DNA from 2 places in the Bacillus sp. GW823-FHT06B01 genome. Region 1 is predicted to be linked to the other one. Evidence: riboswitches for the same ligand, from Rfam matches in the RefSeq annotation. Region 1 holds a riboswitch; the other holds the start of a gene.
What was found. A riboswitch is a leader RNA that binds a small molecule or an ion and turns the genes downstream of it on or off. The one in region 1 is predicted to bind thiamine pyrophosphate.
Positions count from the first base shown of each region.

Region 2: it holds a riboswitch for thiamine pyrophosphate, as region 1 does, so the genes downstream of both, AC1Q8N_RS25215 (MTH1187 family thiamine-binding protein) here and AC1Q8N_RS07275 (energy-coupled thiamine transporter ThiT) in region 1, are expected to answer to the same signal.

Region 1 covers NZ_JBXAHR010000002.1:72,657-82,714, forward strand. The annotation lists gene AC1Q8N_RS07265 (response regulator transcription factor) at 1-246, shown strand, start outside; gene AC1Q8N_RS07270 (sensor histidine kinase) at 243-2,096, shown strand; gene AC1Q8N_RS07275 (energy-coupled thiamine transporter ThiT) at 2,301-2,975, opposite strand; TPP riboswitch at 3,062-3,163, opposite strand; gene AC1Q8N_RS07280 (FeoA family protein) at 3,358-3,585, shown strand; gene feoB (ferrous iron transport protein B) at 3,582-5,570, shown strand; gene AC1Q8N_RS07290 (FeoB-associated Cys-rich membrane protein) at 5,587-5,754, shown strand; gene AC1Q8N_RS07295 (lipoprotein BA_5634 family protein) at 5,790-6,368, opposite strand; gene AC1Q8N_RS07300 (PspA/IM30 family protein) at 6,771-7,436, shown strand; gene AC1Q8N_RS07305 (DUF350 domain-containing protein) at 7,516-7,920, shown strand; gene AC1Q8N_RS07310 (DUF4178 domain-containing protein) at 7,942-8,448, shown strand; gene AC1Q8N_RS07315 (DUF4247 domain-containing protein) at 8,461-9,276, shown strand; gene AC1Q8N_RS07320 (hypothetical protein) at 9,375-9,593, shown strand; gene AC1Q8N_RS07325 (YitT family protein) at 9,689-10,058, opposite strand, start outside.
Region 2 covers NZ_JBXAHR010000007.1:105,209-115,266, forward strand. The annotation lists gene AC1Q8N_RS25210 (methyl-accepting chemotaxis protein) at 32-1,771, shown strand; TPP riboswitch at 1,833-1,934, shown strand; gene AC1Q8N_RS25215 (MTH1187 family thiamine-binding protein) at 2,035-2,355, shown strand; gene AC1Q8N_RS25220 (ABC transporter permease) at 2,327-3,100, shown strand; gene AC1Q8N_RS25225 (ABC transporter substrate-binding protein) at 3,097-4,095, shown strand; gene AC1Q8N_RS25230 (ABC transporter ATP-binding protein) at 4,092-4,841, shown strand; gene AC1Q8N_RS25235 (ABC-F family ATP-binding cassette domain-containing protein) at 5,236-6,780, shown strand; gene AC1Q8N_RS25240 (glycosyl hydrolase family 18 protein) at 7,227-9,251, opposite strand; gene AC1Q8N_RS25245 (DnaJ family domain-containing protein) at 9,774-10,058, shown strand, end outside.

The DNA.
Region 1 (10,058 bases):
ACTGTTGATGAGGCAGATGTTAGTTTAACGCATACGGAGTTTGAAATATTAGTGTATTTCATGAAAAACCAAGGAATTGTACTAACAAGGGAACAATTAATTTCAAGAATTTGGGGATATGAATTTGCTGGTGATGATCGAACGGTTAATAGTCATATTCGTAATTTAAGAAATAAATTAGGAGAGAAAGCAAAGTGCATTACAACTGTAGTACGAACAGGTTATAAATTTGAGGGAAATGTATGAGAAAAGGGATTGTACTAAAATTATTTACCCTCACAACAGCATTATGCATGTTAATTTTAGCGACGATATTTATTGGACAAACGATATTTTTTAAACAATATTATGCGAATCGAAAAGTAGAAGATATTAAAGTGAATTTAAATTCTTTTGAGAAGAATTATTTGAATTATGCAGGAAGTGCAGAAGGAATTCAGAAGCTGGAGCAAGATTTTTTAAGAGAAAATAATACGTGGATTACAACGTTAGATCAGAATGGGAATTTAAAACATGCGGATGATTTTTATTTTGAAGTAACAATAAATCGTATGCAACAAAAGAGCTTTGGACAACAAATATTCAAGATTCCCTTAGGTAATCTCGTCAATATAGAGGAGATTGATAATAAATCATCAGAGCAGTTTTTAGGACAAGAAATTTATTTTTCTGGAGTGAGAAAAGAAGATAGTTTTATTCCATTCTCTTTTTCTTTATCTAAGCAGAATTTAAGCGGATCTAATAAACCGTTAGAAAAAGCATTTAATGAGAAAATGAGTAAATTATATGAGGAGAAAAAGAAAGCAGTCGGGGAACAAGTTGTTAAGGAGAAGAGGCCGGCCGTTCAGGAGCAAGTTGCCCAAGAACCAGATTTTTACATAGGAGGACGTGTTACAAAAGTACAGTTACCAGATGTAAACGGTCCTGTGAATCCAATTTATAAAAATAGCATATTTTTAGATAATATTAAGGTTTTTCAAACTGATTTATTATTAAAAGAAAGCAATAAAATACGATATACAACACAAACAATGGATTATGAAAAGAATGATATAAAATATAAATTATTAATTAAGCCAATAAAAGAAAAAGACGGATCAGTAGCATATATATATGCAATGGCTTCTTTACAGCCTGTAGATGAAGCAGTACAAATGGTGCAAGATTACTACATTTACATCATTGCATTTGTAGTCGTTCTCATTTTTCTAGCTTCGTTTTATTATTCAAAACAAATTGCAAAGCCGTTATTAAAAATAAATGATACCACGAAGAAAATAGCGCATTTAGATTTCACCGAAAAAATTCCGATTACTTCAAAAGATGAAATTGGTGATTTATCGAATAATATTAATGTACTATCTAATAAACTTCATTCGCATATTGGACAGCTAGAACAAGATATTGAAAAGGAAAGAAAGTTAGAAAATACGCGGAAAGAATTTATTTCTGGTGTGTCGCATGAATTGAAAACACCGCTGAGTATTATGAAAAGTTGTATTTCTATTTTAAAAGATGGAGTAGCTGAACATAAAAAAGAGTACTATTTTCAGGCGATGGAACGAGAAGTAGATAAAATGGATACTTTAATTTTGGATATGCTTGAGTTAGCTAAATTTGAGTCAGGTACATATAAAATGAAAAAGGATTTATTTTATATTGATTCAGTAATTGAAGATATATGTGAATACCTTTCTGTGGAGATAGAGAAAAAAGAACTTCGTGTGCATAAAAATATATGTTCAGTTGAAGTGATGGCAAATCAAAGTCGGATTGAACAAGTAATCGTGAACTTCATTACGAATGCCATACGTTATACACCAAATAAAGAGGATATTATTATTTCCACAATAGATGAGCAGGATCGTATAAAAGTGTGTATTGAAAATAAAGGTACTCACATTGAAGAAGAACAATTAGATAAAATTTGGGATCGTTTTTATCGTGTGGATGCAGCTCGTCAGCGTTCACAAGGTGGAACGGGTCTTGGGCTAGCTATTTCTAAAAATATTTTAGAACTACACGATGCTGAATATGGGGTGAAGAATACAGAAGACGGTGTATTATTTTACTTCTACTTACCAAAAAAAGCGTAGATGGTACATGCTACGCTTTTTTAATTTATTTTCATATTATCTTTACCTAATCTTTATTTTTAAGCGATATAATCTGGTTAGAAAATGAGGTTATGTAAGGAGTCGATGAACCGTGCATAGCAAGTGGCTAAGTATAATGGTATTTATTTTCTTTTGTGCATTTATTGTATTTTTAATTGATATTACGATATGAAAAAAGAGCGCTTATGAAGCGCTCTTTTTGTTTGAATTTATTTGATAAGCATTGATGCTTTTGAATAAACGTGGTGAAGTGATAAATAAAAAGATAAGTAAAACGGTACATAGAATATAGGAACCAATCATTGTGCTACCGTTAAATATTAAAGAATATAGAACTGCTGATTGGCCTTTCGGTGCATATTGTCCCCAGAAAATAATACCGGCAATAAAGTGACAGAAGTAGCGAGCAAAGCTACCAACAAATGTAGCAACAATAATGTAACCAATAACTTTCTTTCCTTCGTTTTGTTTTTGTGAAGGTTTGTCTTTACGGCTACTTAAATTGGATTGTTCTAAGCTATTTACATTGGATGTTAAAAGTGCTTTTTGAATTGGTCGATAGAATAAACCAGCAAATCCAATGAATGCGAAAGCAACGAAGTATTCAATTAGTACTTGAATTGGTGTGACGATAATGGCATCGCCTACGACAATTTGTAATAATCCCCAAATTAAGCCTCCTAAGAAAGCCATTTTGAAGCCCCAGCGATATGCGATAATAAAAATAGGAATCATAGCGAATGAGATGGAACCACCTGTTGCTGATATTTTGATTGAAAGTGGTAAAATGTCGATGACCAGGGCGAAGGCTGCAAGAATTGCAGATTCGATCATCGCTTGTAAATTGGTGTTACGCATGTTGTCTCCCCCTAAATCCAAGTTGTACAAAAAAGAATAGATATCATAGGAGGATACGAAATACGTAAATAAAAAAGAGGTATGTATTTCGGACGTTTGCACAATCCCTGCGTTAGCATTAACTAACAGGTTCGAAGGGTCGGAACGAAGTGTTCCCTCTCAGCGGCATGGCTCCCCCAGTGATAACGAGATTCTTTATTTGCTATTGTTTATTGTAAGCGAAATGGATGAGAATGGCAAACGAATACAGTATGACAATGATTGAAATAGAATTGTAGCGAAATATTAATAAATATGAAGCAAAAGGGTATAGTACAAGAGAAATAGAGTGTGCTATAATTTTTTTGAAAATAATTATCATTCTCTTCTGAGGGGGAAGGTTATGAGCTTAGTAGATATTAAAATCGGTGAGAAAGTGTTAGTAAAAAGCGTTCAGTCTTTAGATCATTTACTAAAGAGAAGATTGGCTGCTTTCGGTCTTTCTGAAGGAAGCGAACTTCGCATGAAGCAGAAAGCGATGTTCAAAGGTCCTTGTACATTGGAGTGTCGTGGACAGTTAATTAGTATTCGTCATTGTGACGCGAAAATGATAAAGGTGGAATTAGCGTGAATAAGGTAGCTTTGCTAGGGAATCCGAATACAGGGAAGACATCATTATTTAATGCACTTACTGGTTCTTATGAATACGTAGGAAACTGGAGCGGTGTAACAGTAGAAAAGAAGGTTGGTAAATTAAAAGATAAGCAAGGGACATTAATTGATTTACCAGGTGTTTATGATTTGAATCCAGTTTCGCGTGATGAAGGTGTCGTTACAAATTTTCTACTAACAGACGAATTTCATCATATGTTAAATATAGTGGATTCTTCGCAATTCGAGAGAAATATGCATTTAACGTTGCAATTACTTGAGTTTGGAAAGCCGGTTTCAATCGGATTAAATATGGTCGATGTGGCAAAGCAACGAGGCATTGTAATTAATGTAAAACGATTATCAGAGTTATTAGGTGTAACAGTCGTTCCTGTCGTTGCAAGAAGCGGAAAAGGTTGTGAAGAACTACTTGCGACTCTTAAAGAAAATGAAAAAAACGAGAAAAAGCCATTCGTAATTTCATATGGTGTACAGATGGATGAAGGAATTGGACAGGTAATTTCTCTTTTAGAGAAAGCGAATTACAAGCATCCAAGATGGTTAGCTCTTCAATTTTTAAGTAATAACGAAGTAGTAGAAAAAGAAATGAAAGCATTACCAATTTATAAGGAACTTGCAGCCATTCGATCTCGCTTAGAAGGAAAACTTGATTGTACGTTGGAGGAGCACATTTACAAAACTCGTGAAGCGTATATTGAAAAGTTAAAAACAAATGTTATGCGGCATGAGAAAGAAGGAAAAATTCCTTTTTCGGAAAAAATTGATAGATTAATTACACATAAAATTTTAGGACTTCCAATCTTTTTAGCAGTTATGTTTTTTATTTTTCAGGTTACGTTTACGTGGATTGGTACACCTTTATCCGATATGTTAGATGAGTTTTTTGGTGGCCAGCTTACGGATTGGGTGACGGCTGGACTTACAAGTATTGGAGCTTCTCATTTTATTCAAGCACTCGTTACAGAAGGTATTATTGCCGGTGTTGGTGCTGTATTAGTATTCGTTCCACAAATCTTTGCACTATTCTTTTTCATTTCATTATTAGAAGATTCAGGGTATATGGCGCGAATTGCAGTTGTTATGGATAGAATTATGGAGTTCTTCGGTTTAAACGGAAAAGCGTTCATTCCGATGATTATCGGTTTTGGATGTAATGTTCCAGGTATTATGGCAGCGAGAACGATTGAACAAGAAAAAGAACGTTTACTTACAGTTCTTGTAACACCGTTTATGTCTTGTTCGGCACGTTTACCTGTATATGCATTATTTGCGGGAGTATTCTTCCCTCAAAGTCAGGCAACTGTTGTGTTTTCTTTATATGTTGCAGGTATTGTTCTTGCGTTATTAGTTACAAAAATTATGTCTCTTACCATTTTAAAAGCGGAAAAATCTATTTTCGTTATTGAACTACCTCCTTACCGTGTACCACAAGCGAAAACGTTATGGTTAAGTACGTGGGAGAAAGGGAAAGGATTTGTTCGTAAAGCAGGTACATTTATCTTCGGTGGTTCTGTTGTCATTTGGTTATTAAACTACGCAGGTCCATCAGGATTTGGTGTTGACATGGGAGACAGTTACTTAGCGATGATTGGTGGATTTATCGCACCACTATTTGCACCACTTGGATTTGGAACGTGGCAAGCTGCGGCATCCCTTTTAACAGGATTTTTAGCAAAAGAAGTTGTCGTTTCTACAATGGCAATTATTTATGCGGTGAAAGAAGATGTGCTAGGAAATGTAATGGGAGCGCATTATACGGCGCTATCAGCATATGCATTTATGTTCTTTATTTTATTATATGTTCCGTGTTTAGCGACAGTAGCCGTTATTAAACGTGAAACAGGATCAGCGAAGTGGACGATTTTCTCTGTCGTATATCCACTCGTTGTTGCTTATGTATTAACGCTTATTATATACCAAGTTGGATCCTTACTCGGATTCTAGAAGGAGATGTATTAGGGTGATGGTCAATATTATAATTGGAGCTATCATTTTTGGTTATGCAGCATATACGTTAGTGAATTTTGTAAAGAGAAGTAAAAAGGGAAAATGCGCAGCATGTTCTTTAAATAAGTCATGTCAGTCGCAAACTTGTAGTCCGGATATGGAGCAAGTTGCTCATAAATAGAAAAAAGCTTTGCGAATTCGCAAAGCTTTTTTGTTTTACTTTTTAATTTTTACAAGTTGAGAAGCTTCTACGCCGTTGTAGCCAGGGAATTCTTTACTTGGGTCTTTATCGAATTTTAATACCCCAACAGATTTTTCATCACCTTTTATATTGCTGTAAGTTGCGTCATCAACAATTGCATACATATCTGTATATGCACGGCCACTTCCGATAATTGTATTGCCTTCGTATTTTAATTTTGCACCATCAAGTGTAGCATTTTCTACTTTTTCTTTAGCAAATAATACACCTTGCTCTGCTGTTATAGCTGGCAATTTATCAAGTGGTTTCGTGTCGTCTTTTTCATCAACTTTGCTAAGTAACTCTTTCTTCACCAGTTCTTCACCAGTTTTCTTATCCATAACAAGAACTTTTTTACCTTCTAATGTAGTCATTTTCATTTTATAGAAGTCTTTTTCTTTCACTTCTTTTTTGTTTTTATCTGTAATTTGTTGAACTTGTTCTTCTGATCCGTACAGTACAAAACCGTTTGCTTTCTCTCCTAATAAAGAACAACCTGATAATGCTCCAAGTGAAATTGCTGCCGCTAATCCGATTCCTACTAATTTTTTCATGATGATTTCTCCTTTTATATGTTTTATAGTCAATACATTTTTGTATTAGTTCCGAAATGATGAGAAGCTTGTTTGTTGCTTCTAGTATTAGTGTATAAGAAATATTGCAACGTAACTATCGAGTTAGCTTACAGTAACATTACACTTATGTAATTTAGTGAAAGTGCACAAAAGTAAGTTAATTTTAAAGAGAAATAATGAGGATATATTAGAAATACAATATTGTATCAAGAATGTCATATTATATTGGCTGTATTTTGGAAATAACATGTAAGGACATATTAGTTTTGTTATAATAAACACGTAGGCTGTAAAAATGAATATTCTTTACTGTTAAGGGAGATTTTTCAGTTTTCCAAGTAGTGAATTTGAAATATGAGGTAAGTCATAGGAGGAATTAGAATGTCTGTATTTAAACGATTACGAGATTTAACAATGTCGAATGTATATTCATTAATTGAAAAAGCGGAAGATCCAGTTAAGATGACGGATCAATATTTACGCGATATGCAAGCGGATGTACAAGAAGCTGAGAAAAGTGTAGCAGCTCAAATTGCACTTGAGAAGAAATTCAAAATATTATTTGAAGAGCAAGAAGCACTTGTGAAAAAACGTGAAGAGCAAGCTCATATGGCTGTTCAAGCAAGCAATCTTGACCTTGCGCGTCGTGCTCTTGAAGAAAAACAAAATGCAGAGCAAAAGATGAATGAATATAAAGCAAGCTATGAGCAAAATAAAGCTGCTGCTGATAATCTTCGCCTGAAGCTAGAAGAAATGCGTAAGCAATTAACAGAGCTGAAAAATAAACGTGAAACACTTGTAGCACGTGTAAATGCGGCGAAAGCACAAAAGAATATTAATCAGGCGATGTCTGGATTTGATTCAAACTCAGCAAAAGCTGGCTTAAGCCGTATGGAAGAGAAAGCTCTTCAATTAGAGGCTGAAGCAGAAGCAAGTGGCGAAGTTTATAAAAAAGAAAAGTCATTAGATGATGAATTCGCAAGCTTAAATAAAAATTCTGCTGTTGACGATGAATTAGCTCGTATTATGAAGCAGTATGAGAAATAATATAGAATAGACAAAGAAACCGACATGTCTGAAGAGAATTCATGTCGGTTTTCTATTACTTTTTAGAGGAGGTTTTGCAATGACATGGACAAATGTGTTAGCCATGCTTGTATGGACTGGAGCAAGTGCAGTACTTTTATTTGCAATTATGTGGGTTGATTCAATTTTTACTAAATACAATGATTTAAAAGAGATAAAGAATGGGAATACAGCTGTAACAACTCGTTTCGTTATGAAATTATTCGCGCAAGGGTACATTTTATCTCAATCCATAACGAAAGCAAACGACTTATGGCAAGCACTACTTGCATCAGCAGTTTCTTTCGTTATTTTATTAGTGGTAGAAATGTTTATCGAATTTGTGTTAAAGAAAATGTCCGGTTTAGATTTAGAAGAAGGTACGAAAGAAGGCAGTGTTGCGCATGCGATGTTGGCCGGATCATTACATATAGTTGGTGCACTTATTTTAGGTGCTTGTTTATAAAGAGAGAAGGAGGGGTAAATCATGAGTTTATTTAAACGAATTAAAAATATAATGAAGAGCCCAGAACCGCCGAAACCGGAGAAGAGTTTGTTAACGTTAGCTCCTGGCGATATGATTGAAGTTTCATTAGTCATGTACGAATTAACTGGAAAAACGAGTATGCATTCTCGTAAAGAAATTGTTTTAACACTGCAAGACGGGAAAGATATTCGTTATTTAAAAATTGAAGACCGTGAAAATACGTATTACAAATTATATACACCAATTGATGGTCGTTTAGATTCGATTGATGAAATTCCGACAACAATTGAAATGGATGATACGGAGTACCATATGGAAGAGCAATATAACGGACGTGTTGTTGTGATGGGAAAAACACCATTCTCTGCTTCAGAAGAACAGCACGTATGGGAATTCCAATCAGATAATCGAAAATTATTACGTATTGAATGGCAAAATGGTCGCACAATGATGTATGAGGGAGAAGCAATTATTCCTGCTGATGTACAAATTATAAGAGCAACGTAAGGGGGCGTAATCATGTCAAACCGATTGTTTACCATGATTAAATCGTTCGTAATCCCTATACTTGCTATCGTTCTATTACTTGTTGTTGCTGGATATGCCTTATCAGGTTGTCAAGGCGGACAGACAAAGTCGATTCAAGACCGTTATCCACTAGAATCTGTCGCAAAAGAAGGTAAACAAGAATCTTACGTGTATAGGGCCGCCAATCGGTCAGTTCCTGAAGTCGCAAAGGAACTCATTAATGAAAGAGAACCGAAGCAAGCATCTAAAGAAGACGAAAATCAAATGTTCCTCGTTTATTCTGATAAGATTTATAACCTGCAAAAGGATAAAGAGAAACCTTCTGATACGTTAATTGAAATAAGTAATAAAGAATTTGTCCGTCAAAATTATCAACCATCCTTCCTGCAAGGATATATTATGGGAAGTATTTTAAACGATATATTCGGTTCACGAAAATCATCATACGGTGATTATCGCGGATATAATGACAGACAAAATCATAAACCGGTTATTCCAGAGAGACCGCCTACGAAAGAAGAAAAGAAAACCCCGCCTCCAATTACGAAGGAAGGGGAAGGATCTATCATTAAGCGAGGCGATAATGTAGATTCGAAACCTTCCGTAGGAGATACAGGAAGTATTACGAAAAAAGGAAGTAGTACGCCTCCGCCTTCTACTGGAAGCAAAGGAAAAATTACAAAAACACCAGGTGGCTCGAGCGGATCAGATGTGAAGCCGAAATCATCTATTAAAACGCCGCCAAGGAATACATCTCCTCCGAAAACGAGGGTCGGTGGTTCAGGAAAAATTACGAAGAGAAGATAGTTATAGAGACCGGAAAGTAGCATGTGCTTTTCGGTCTTTTTATTATGGGAATTAATTCCTTTTAGCTGGTGCAATTAAGTTATAAGGGGGAGATTAGTATGACTATATATAAAAGGTTTAGTTTGATTATGTTCCTCGTCTTATTCCTCAGTTTGCTTATTAGCACAACGATGAAATTTCACTTTGTAGTAGGTATTCTATGGATACTATGTACATGTACTCTTTTTCTATATGTTCCGCTGCGCTTTCAACATGAAGTGCCTGCCTTTCAAAAATATGTAGCATGGATTAAGAGAGGAAGAAGATGGGGAGAGTAAAATTATATCAGCGATTATTAGAATATATCGACCGCAACTTAATAATAAGAAGAGGGTGTGCCAAATTGTTGGCACACCCTCTTTATTCATAATGATTAATGAATATCACGTTTCTTAAAGTTACCGCCTTTTACTTCTGCTACGTCATAAACTGTAATAAAGGCATTTGGATCGATTTCATTAATCAAGTCTTTCATTTTACTTTCTTCTAAACGGTTAATTACACAAGAAATTTCTTTGAATTTCTCTCTTGAATAACCACCATAGACTTCATTGTATGTTGCGCTTCGGCCTAAACGATCGCGAATTGTTTCTACCATTAATTCAGGTTCTTTCGTAATGATTTTAAATGTTTTCGAACCACTTAAACCAACTTCAACGATATGAATCACTTTAGAAGCGATAAAGTAAGCAATTGCCGAAAGGATAGCTCCTTGAAGACCGAATACTGTTGATACGAAAATA
Region 2 (10,058 bases), on a different contig from region 1:
TATAGTAAGTTAATTAAGAAAGGTGATGTTAATGAGAAGGTGTTGGCATAAACTATCATTTCTTCAAAAAAATGTATTGTTAACTGTGTTAGTTATTTTGACGCTTGTCGGTACTATGGGAGCGTTAAGTTTTAACATGTTTCAAAATAGCATGATGTCTATATTTGAAAGGCATTCTTTTGAAACAGGGGATACGGTATTACATAAATTAGACGCAGAAATATTGAGAGATGTTGCAAAAGACCCAACGGCAGAAAGAGAAAAGAGAGAGAAGTTAACAGAGAAATTAGATGAATCAACGGAAGAATTGAACAGTGTTGGACAAACCTATATTGTTGGAGCGAAAAAAAATGAAAAAGGTGAGCTACAAATCATTGATTTATCTACAGGTTTAGCAAATGTTGTTGAAGTAAGGCCGGGAGAATATTATAAACAACCAGACCTTTGGATGAAAGCATATGATAAAGTAATGAGCACAAAAAAAGCAAACATGACAGAAGTATATGAAGACGCATTAGGAACATGGGTAACGATATTAGAGCCAATTAAAGATGGAGAAGGTAATATTGTGGCACTTGTTGCAGCTGATGTAGATGCTTCTATTGTTCCTAGTACAAAAGAAAAGTTCATTATACAAGGTTTAATGTTTATTTGTATTTCTGTTTTAATTGCAACTTTTATTCAATTCTTAATTGTGCGTAACGCACTTGCTCCATTGCGAGATTTACGTGAAGGATTGCGCAAAGTCGGTGAAGGTGATTTAAGTATTAAATTAGAGGAAAGACCAGATGATATTGGTATTATTAATGCGTATTTTAATAATACCATCGAGAAGTTTAAAGGAATTATAGATAAAGTGAAGCAGACAGCAGAACAGGTTTCCTCATCTTCACAAGAATTGTCAGTGAGTACGAAAGAGAATAGCATGGCAGTTAAAGAAATCGTAAGTTCTATGGTTGAGTTAAGAGCTGGAGCTCGGTTACAAGAAACTGCAGCACCACAGTATTTAGGCGCTGTATATGAAATGGAAGATAAGATGGAAGAGATAACGAATGCTGCAGAACAAATAGCGAAAGAGTCTGAAGGTACAAAGTATCATTCAGTAAAAGGAAATGGTGTTATTGAGCAGGCGATTAATCAAATGAACATAATACAAAATGCAGTACAAGATTTATCTTCTATCATCCATTCTTTGGAAACAAGATCAAAAGAAATTAGTGATATTGTAAATGTAATTACAGGTATTTCAAATCAAACTAATTCCCTAGCTTTAAATGCTTCTATTGAAGCTTCACGTGCTGAGGCAACCGGAAAGGGATTTGCTGTTGTTGCTGATGAAGTGCGTAAATTAGCAGAGCAGACGGAAGCATCAGCAAAAGATATAGCGAAATTAATAGGGGAAACACAAGTTGAAACGGAAGAAGCTGTTGTTTCAATGCAAAAAGCTTCAAAAGAAGTAGAATCTGGAATAAAACTTGTTGAAAGTAGTGGTGCTTTCTTTGAAAAAATTTCAAAATCAGCACAATCTGTTACAAATCAAGTTAGAGTTGTTTCTAGCAATTCAAGTGATATATTGCAAAATAGCCAAAATATTGTTCGTGTTGTAAATGAACTATCACTTATTGCAAATACGTATGCAAATAGTAGTAATAATATTGAAGAAAGTATGAAAGAGCAGGAAATGTCTGTACAAGATATTGCTGAATTAGCTAGTTCTTTAAGCTGGCTTTCACAGGAGTTACAAGAGTTAATAGGGGAATTCAAAAGTTAAATGAAATGATTATACGTGCTTTTGTTTGTTCAATAAAATAAATCATGCTACAATGAAAACGAATTAAGGACCGGGGAGCCAATTGGCTGAGAGGATGTAAACAAACATCGACCCTCAACCTGATCTGGATAATGCCAGCGTAGGGAGTTACTTAAAGTGATGTAGCATATGTTATTCTATAATAACTTGCATACAAGGCTTTCCTACGCAGTAGGAAAGCCTTTTCTTGTTTTAATATTTCATTTTATAAGGGGGATTTTACTATGTCACAACAAGTTACAATTTCATTTTCAGTAGTACCACAAGCGAAGAACAAAGATGTGTATTCTGTTGTTGATAAAGCAATTGAAGTTGTACAACAATCGGGAGTTCGTTATGAAGTAGGGGCAATGGAAACAACGCTGGAAGGAGAATTAGATGTACTTCTTGATATCATTAAACGTGCGCAACAAGCTTGTGTGGATGCTGGAGCAGAAGAAGTGATTACTTCTATTAAAATCCATTATCGTCCAAGTACTGGTGTAACGATAGATGAAAAGGTTTGGAAGTACCGTGATGAATATGCAAAACCAGAAGCAATCTAAAACAATTACAACAATTTGGCTTATCCTTCTCATAGCGATATGGGAAGGATCTGTTTCATTATTTAAAATTGAACCGTGGATTTTACCGAAGCCTTCTGCCATTGTTCAAGAATTAATTGGAATGAAAGATTTACTATTACCGAATACGATGCAAACGTTACAAGAGGTTCTAATTGGACTATTTTTTGCGATTTTAATTGGGACAAGTATTGCAATTATTATGGATGTTATCCCTTTATTTCGTATTTTAATAAATCCGTTGCTTGTTATTTCGCAAACGATTCCAATCGTTGTACTTGCACCGTTATTTATTATTTGGTTTGGATATGGAATGCTACCGAAAGTAATGGTAGTAATACTCGTTTGTTTCTTCCCGATTGCGCTTAGCATTTTAGAAGGTTTTCAAACGGTAGATAAAAATATGTTGAAGTTGTTGCAAACGATGAAGGCAACGAAATGGCAAGTTTACCAGAAAGTAAAGTTTCCAGCAGTGTTGCCATACTTTTTCTCAGGTTTAAAAATTGCAGTTACATATAGCGTAATGGGAGCAATTATTGGGGAATGGCTCGGTGCAAGTGAAGGATTAGGAGTTATGCTTACAAGGGCTACAAAATCCTTTTTAACAGCCCGAGTATTTGGTGTGGCAGCAATTATTGTTATGGTGACATTATGTCTGTATTTTATCGTGGAGTTTATGGCAAGAATAACAGCACCATGGATATATAGAAAGGACGGCAGAAAATGAAAAAAGGTTTAAAAGTTATGTTGGCTGCCTTATTAGCAGTAGGTGTAGCTGGATGTAATCCGGCGAAGAAAGAAGAAAGTGCAAGTAAAGATCAAAAAGTAAAAGTAGTATTAGATTGGTTTCCGAATACGAATCATACTGGCCTATATGTAGCGCAAACGAAAGATTATTATAAAAAGCAAGGATTAGATGTAGAGATTATTCAGCCAGGTGATAATGTGACAGCGGAGCAAATGATAGCTTCCGGAAAAGCTGACTTTGCAATAAGCGCACAAGAAAATGTAACGTTGGCTCGTGTGGAAGGTATTCCTGTTGTATCTGTAGGAGCAATCATCCAACATAATACTTCAGCTTTTGCATCACTTAAAAAAGATAATATGACGTCACCAAAAGATTTTGAAGGTAAACGTTACGGCGGCTGGGGAGGACCAGCAGAAGAAGCGACGTTGAAGACAATCATGGAGAAGCATCAAGCTGATTTTAATAAAGTTGAAAAAATCATCTTAGGACAAACAGATTTCTTTAAATCAATCGGTCGTGATGCAGACTTTGAATGGATATATTACGGATGGGATGGAATTGAAGCGAAGCGCCAAGGAAAAGAGTTAAATACGATTATGGTGAAAGACTTAGACCCAGCGCTTGATTTCTATAGTCCTGTTATTATTACGAGTGAAAAACATACGAAGCAAGATAAAGACTTTGTGAAAAAGTTTATGAGTGCAACGACAGAAGGTTATAATTTTGCAATTAAAGAACCGAAAGAAGCTGCTGATATTTTAATTAAAGCAGTTCCAGATGTGAATAAAGAATTAGTACAAGAAAGTCAAAAATGGTTAAGTACGAAGTATCAAGATGATGCAAAAGTGTGGGGAGTACAGAAGGAAGAAGTTTGGACGAATTACATGAATTTCTTATATGATAACAAAGTTATTAAGAAGAAAATTGATGTGAAAGATGCCTTTACAAATGAGTTCCTTCCAAGTGAAAAATGAGTGGATTACAAATAAAAGAGATCGTAAAAGCTTTTGATGGAAAGAATGTATTGGCAAATATTAGTGCTTCTATACGAGAGGGAGAGTTCGTTTCCTTTGTAGGACCGAGTGGTTGCGGGAAAAGCACATTATTAAATATGATTGCAAATGTTGAAAATCCAACAAGTGGGAATGTAACGTATAAGGATAGGCACGTACAAGAGCAAGATGTTGTAAGTTATATGCCGCAGCAGGATTTATTACTACCGTGGCGATCAGCTTTGCAAAATATAGTTCTTCCATTGGAAATCGAAGGGAAACCGAAAAAACAAAGGCTAACAGAAGGAATGGAAGCATTAAAGCAATTTGAACTAGATGAATATGCAGACCATTATCCAGATGAATTGTCTGGTGGTATGCGTCAAAGGATTAGCTTTCTGCGCACATATTTATGTGAAAAGCCAATTATGCTACTTGATGAGCCTTTTGGAAAATTAGATGCCTTTACAAAAATGGAAGTACATAGTTGGCTTTTAAACTCTTGGCACCAAGAGAAGCAAACAATTGTTATGGTTACACATGACTTAGATGAGGCAATCTTACTGTCGGATCGCGTATTTATTTTATCTCAAAGACCAGCATCAATAGTTGGAGAGGTACAAGTGAAATTACCTAGACCAAGAACGATGGATATGTTAACATCACTTGAGTTAAAGAAGGATAAGGAAGAAATTCTGAGAGTATTAGCTCCTTATATGAAAAAATAGAAAAAGCTCTTACCAGATTTAAATATAATTGCTGGTAAGAGCTTTTTTTATAGAACATGAAAAGAATGAGAAGGAACAAAAGAAAAAATAGAGAATAGAATATAACAGAGTAGTTTATACTCTTAATATAACAAATGTTAAAGGAGTGAAAGGATAAAATGACTTTATCAACTGTTCTTCAAATGGTTTTAGCTTGATACGGGAGAAGTCTGCCCATTTTTAACGATTAAGCTAAATTGAAGACAGCAGGTAAAGAACCTTAATCCTTTTTTACGATAATATGTAATGGGTAAGGTGTATTCACCTTACCCATTTTTTATATGCACAATTAAATAAGGATTTTTACTGTGCTCTCTATTTAGCTTATGAACCCATAAGTAGAGGAGAGAAAAAAATGAGTATATTAACAGTAGAAAATTTAAGTCATTCATATGGTGAGAAAACCATTTTATATAATGCGTGTTTTCGACTATTAAAGGGCGAGCATGTTGGGTTAGTTGGGAAAAATGGAATTGGAAAATCAACCTTGTTAAGGATTTTAACAGGAGAACTTATACATGATGACGGAAACATTGAATGGTTTCCACATGTGAAGATAGGCTTTTTACAGCAACATATGGATTTACAAGAGGGGATAACAATTGAAGGATACTTACAAAGTGCATTTTCTAATTTGTATAGGATTGAATGCGAAATGTTAAAAATTGCTGAAGAAATGAATGGAGCAGGAGAAGTAGAAAAACTGTTAGTAAAGTATGGAGAATTACAAACTATATTGGAAAGCTCTAATTTCTATCAAATTCATACAGAAATTGAAGAAGTAGCAATCGGTTTAGGTTTATTTGAAATAGGGTTGAAAAAGGATGTTTCAAAGTTAAGTGGAGGACAGCGAACAAAGTTATTACTTGGGAAGCTCCTTTTAGAAAAAGCTGATGTTTTATTGCTAGATGAGCCAACAAATTATTTAGATACAGCCCATATAGAATGGTTGCAATCGTATTTGAGACTGTATGAAAAAGCTTATGTGATCATTTCACATGACGAAGTATTTTTGAACAGTATTACGAATGTTATTTATCATCTAGAAGAACGGAAAGTGAAGCGGTACGTAGGAAATTATGAAAAATTTGTGCAAAGTTATCAATTGCAAAGGAAACAATTACAATCGGCGCATGCGAAACAGCAAAAAGAAATTGCTCAGTTAGAAACATTTATTCAAAAAAATAAAATTCGAAAAGCGAAACAGGCCAAAAGTCGAGAGAAAGTATTGGAGAAAATGCAAAGGGTTGAAAAGGTTAGTCATGTACCTCGATCCCGTTTTGATTTCAATGTTTATGAGGAGCCAGTGAGTCGCATATTACAGGCTGAAAAACTAAGGATAGGATATAGTTCTCCGTTATGTCCAGAATTGAATTTGCAAGTGAAAAAAGGAGAAAAGATAGCGATTGTTGGTCATAATGGAATTGGAAAAACGACAATGTTAAAAACGTTATTAGGTCAAATAAAGCCGTTAAGCGGTTCAATTTCTGTTGGAGAACGAGTAAATCCTGCTTATTTTGCGCAGGAAGAGTTTGCTTCAGAAACAACACCATTAGAAAAAGTTTGGGCAGAACGACCAGATATGACAAAGAAAGAAGTACGCCAAGCATTAGCAAAGTGTGGATTGAAAGAAGAACATGTATTAAAACCTATTCGTTTATTAAGCGGCGGGGAACAAACGAAAGTACGTTTATGTGAACTTATCGTAACGAAAAGCAATGTTTTAATTTTAGATGAACCGACTAATCATTTGGATATAGAAACAAAGAAGTCTTTGCAGGAAGCGTTACAACAATATAAAGGAACAGTTTTACTTGTCTCACATGAGCCTTCTTTCTATGAAGCATGGATAACAAAAGTATGGAATATAGAAGAATGGGATGCTGAACGATATGAATAAAGAAAAGGCATTAGCTTGTATAAGCTAATGCCTTTTCTTTGTGATTAACATGATTTTCGAGAACTCTTACATGAGAATTGTATGAAGAAGCACTCTTATGGTGCGCTTATAAGCGTGCTTTTTCTTATGTTATGTTTATATTTAGATGCCTTTCCCTAACAGGCGACTATCTTTCTTTATATATATAGATAGTTTGAAGTGGAATAAAAATAATTCCTATATGTAAAGGATAATGTGATTAGTATAGGAAGACAATAGAACTTAAAGGAAATTCATGTAAAATTCAGATGAACTTCACATGAACTTCATATTAGAAACTAGATATAATTATAATAGGTTATTGTAATGTTAATTTGTGATTTTTCATGAAATTAAAAGTTTGAATTTAGGATAGAGCACTCAAACCTAAATTCAAACTTTAGTGAAATAATTAATGGAGGTTACGCTTAATTTTCGCTAATGGATGCATTTACAAGTTTGGCGGGAGTGCCTGTTCCTGCCCCTCCGATTGTAACGGATCCACCAGGAGGGATTTCACCATTCCATCCTGCATTCGTAATTACGTAATGATTATTTATTTTACTACTAATTTTAGAATCCCAAACTTGTGTTAAATTGCCGTTATAATCAAATTCTAATTTCCAGTTTTTAATTGGGGTCGTTCCACTATTTTTAATTACAATCGAGAAGTTGTAACCACTTCCCCAATTTGAAGTGACTGAAAAGGTAGCATTACCATTTCCACCAGGGGGTGTTGTATCAGTATCATCTGTTTTTACAATGATAGAAGTAGGCTGTGATTTATTCCCGGCAGCATCTTTTGCTATTATTGAAAATGTGTATTCGGTATTAGATTTTAAGTTTTTGATTGTAATGCTATTTGTTGTTGTACTCCATTTCTCTTCTCCGGCAGTAATTTCATATTCTGTAACTCCTACGTTATCAATAGATGCAGTCCAGTTTAATTGAACGGAGTTTGAATTTTTATTTGTAATAGCAATATTTTTTACGTTTGTTGGGGGCTCAGTATCTTTTTGAGTAATAGGTCCACCAAGTAATTCTTTTACTAACGTATCAAGCAATTTTGGTCCACTGCAACTATATTTTGGACTTGTACGGCAATCCCCGCTTAGTTCCCAAAACATCGCGCCACTTAGACCCTTTGTCTTTATATAGTCTGTTTTATATTTCATAGATTCGTTGTCATCATAGCTAATAAACGTGCCTGTAGTCGCATTATATAAATAAGGTACTTTCGCTACATCGTTCCAGTGGCGAACAAAACCATTTTTATTAACATAATTAGCTGCTAAATCACCATAATCATACACACCTGTGTCACCGGTAGAATAATCATCCCAAGTACCTTTAGAAGCGAGCTTTCCGTCACTACCTGGTTTACAAGGTTGGTATTGCCCATTATTTTCTTTTCCGCAACTTTTCCATCCACGTCCGTAAAAAGGTACACCTAATACGAGTTTATCCGCTGGAACCCCTTCATTTGTATAAATGTCTATCGCACCATCTACATAAAATTTTGTATCCGCTGCTGGGTCATTTTGATCTTTGTATAGTGCTGCATTATGGTTAGAAGTAGCTTCCCATCCACCGTGGAAATCATATGTCATAATATTAATCCAATCAAGTATTTGAGAGATCTTCTTTAGCTCTGTATGATCCGCATAACGTTGGCTTGCACCTGATGCGATTGTTAGTAAATATTGTTTCCCATCTTCTGCAGTAGCTTTCGTTAATGCATTTCGAACATCTTGAAGGAGTAGGGTGAAGTTTTGCTTATCTTCAGGACGATAACTACCACCAGGAATCGTTTCAACGCCCGGATATTCCCAATCTAAATCAACGCCGTCAAATCCATATTCACGAAGAAAAGCTACTGTAGATTCAGCGAATACTTTTCTTGTTTTTTCATCAGCTGCCATATCAGAAAAGCGGTTAGACCAAGTCCAGCCACCAACTGAAATAATTGTTTTTAAGTGAGGATACTTAGCTTTTAATCGTTTCAGTTCTCCGAAATTTCCACAACGGGCGTATTTATCACAATCTTCCCAAGTTGTACCTGATCCCGGATAAGATTTTGTGACATCAGCCCATGGTTCACCGAGTACGAGAGTGCCATTAGGAACCTCTTTATTTTGCAGTGGTACACCAGACTCTTTACAGTTCCACGTTTGTTTATTTGGATTATCGGGGTGAGTAGAAGGGTTTCCATGTTTTCCATTCCAGCAAATATCAGCGAAAGCATAGTTTAAATGAGTTAGCTTTGATGCATCAATGTCTGCAACTTGATAATTACGTCCGTAAATGCCCCATGAAGGAAAATACCCAACAATTTTTTGACCTTGCTTTGGTGAATCTGCTAATGCAACATTTGGAGTAATAAAGTTTGTAAGAAAAAGAGGTAAGAAGAGTAGTAGGGATAGTAATAGCAGTGTGAATTTTTTGGAGCTCATAGTCATTTCTCCTTTCAAAATAAAAGATATATTTAAAGGCATGCGCCAATAAACCAAAGTGAAGCTAGACGTATGAAACGTCTAGATAAAGTGAAACTTTAATCAGTGGGGGGCTTCATCCCCCACTGATTATCAGCCCTCACCAATCGGACTTTTATGGGGAGCCCCACCCCCACCTAACTTCTTTGCTTTCGCTAAATTTTGAGGTGGGGGTCTTACTGACCATTAAAGCGGGATAAAAATGATCAGACATCACGAAGTCTATACAAGGGAGCTGGGGGTGATTAAATCGTAGCAAATGTAAGATTTGGTGTAAACGCTTTATTTGATTCGCAAAGATTTTCTCAATATGAAATGGCTCTAATACAGACTACACATGAAAATAAAATATTGATTAGGGAGGAAAAGGCTCCTTGTAATTAAATTTGAGAAAAAATTGTATGAAGTCAATTTGTAATAGCGTAGCAAGATGAGAAAATATCATGTAAAATAATAGTAAAAATATGTAAAGGAGCGAATGGTGTGGATGTCTTTTTGAACATTGCTGAAGAAAAAATTCGACAAGCAATACGGAATGGAGACCTTGATCATATTCCGGGAAAAGGAAAACCACTACAATTAGAAGACCTTTCAATGGTACCTCCAGAACTTAGAATGAGTTATAAAATCTTAAAAAATGCGGGTATGATTCCAGCAGAAATGGAACTACAAAAAGATATATTAAAAATAGAAGACTTAATTGCGTGCTGTTATGATGAAGCAGAGAGAAAAAAATTACAAGAAGAGTTAACGGCAAAAACGCTGCGT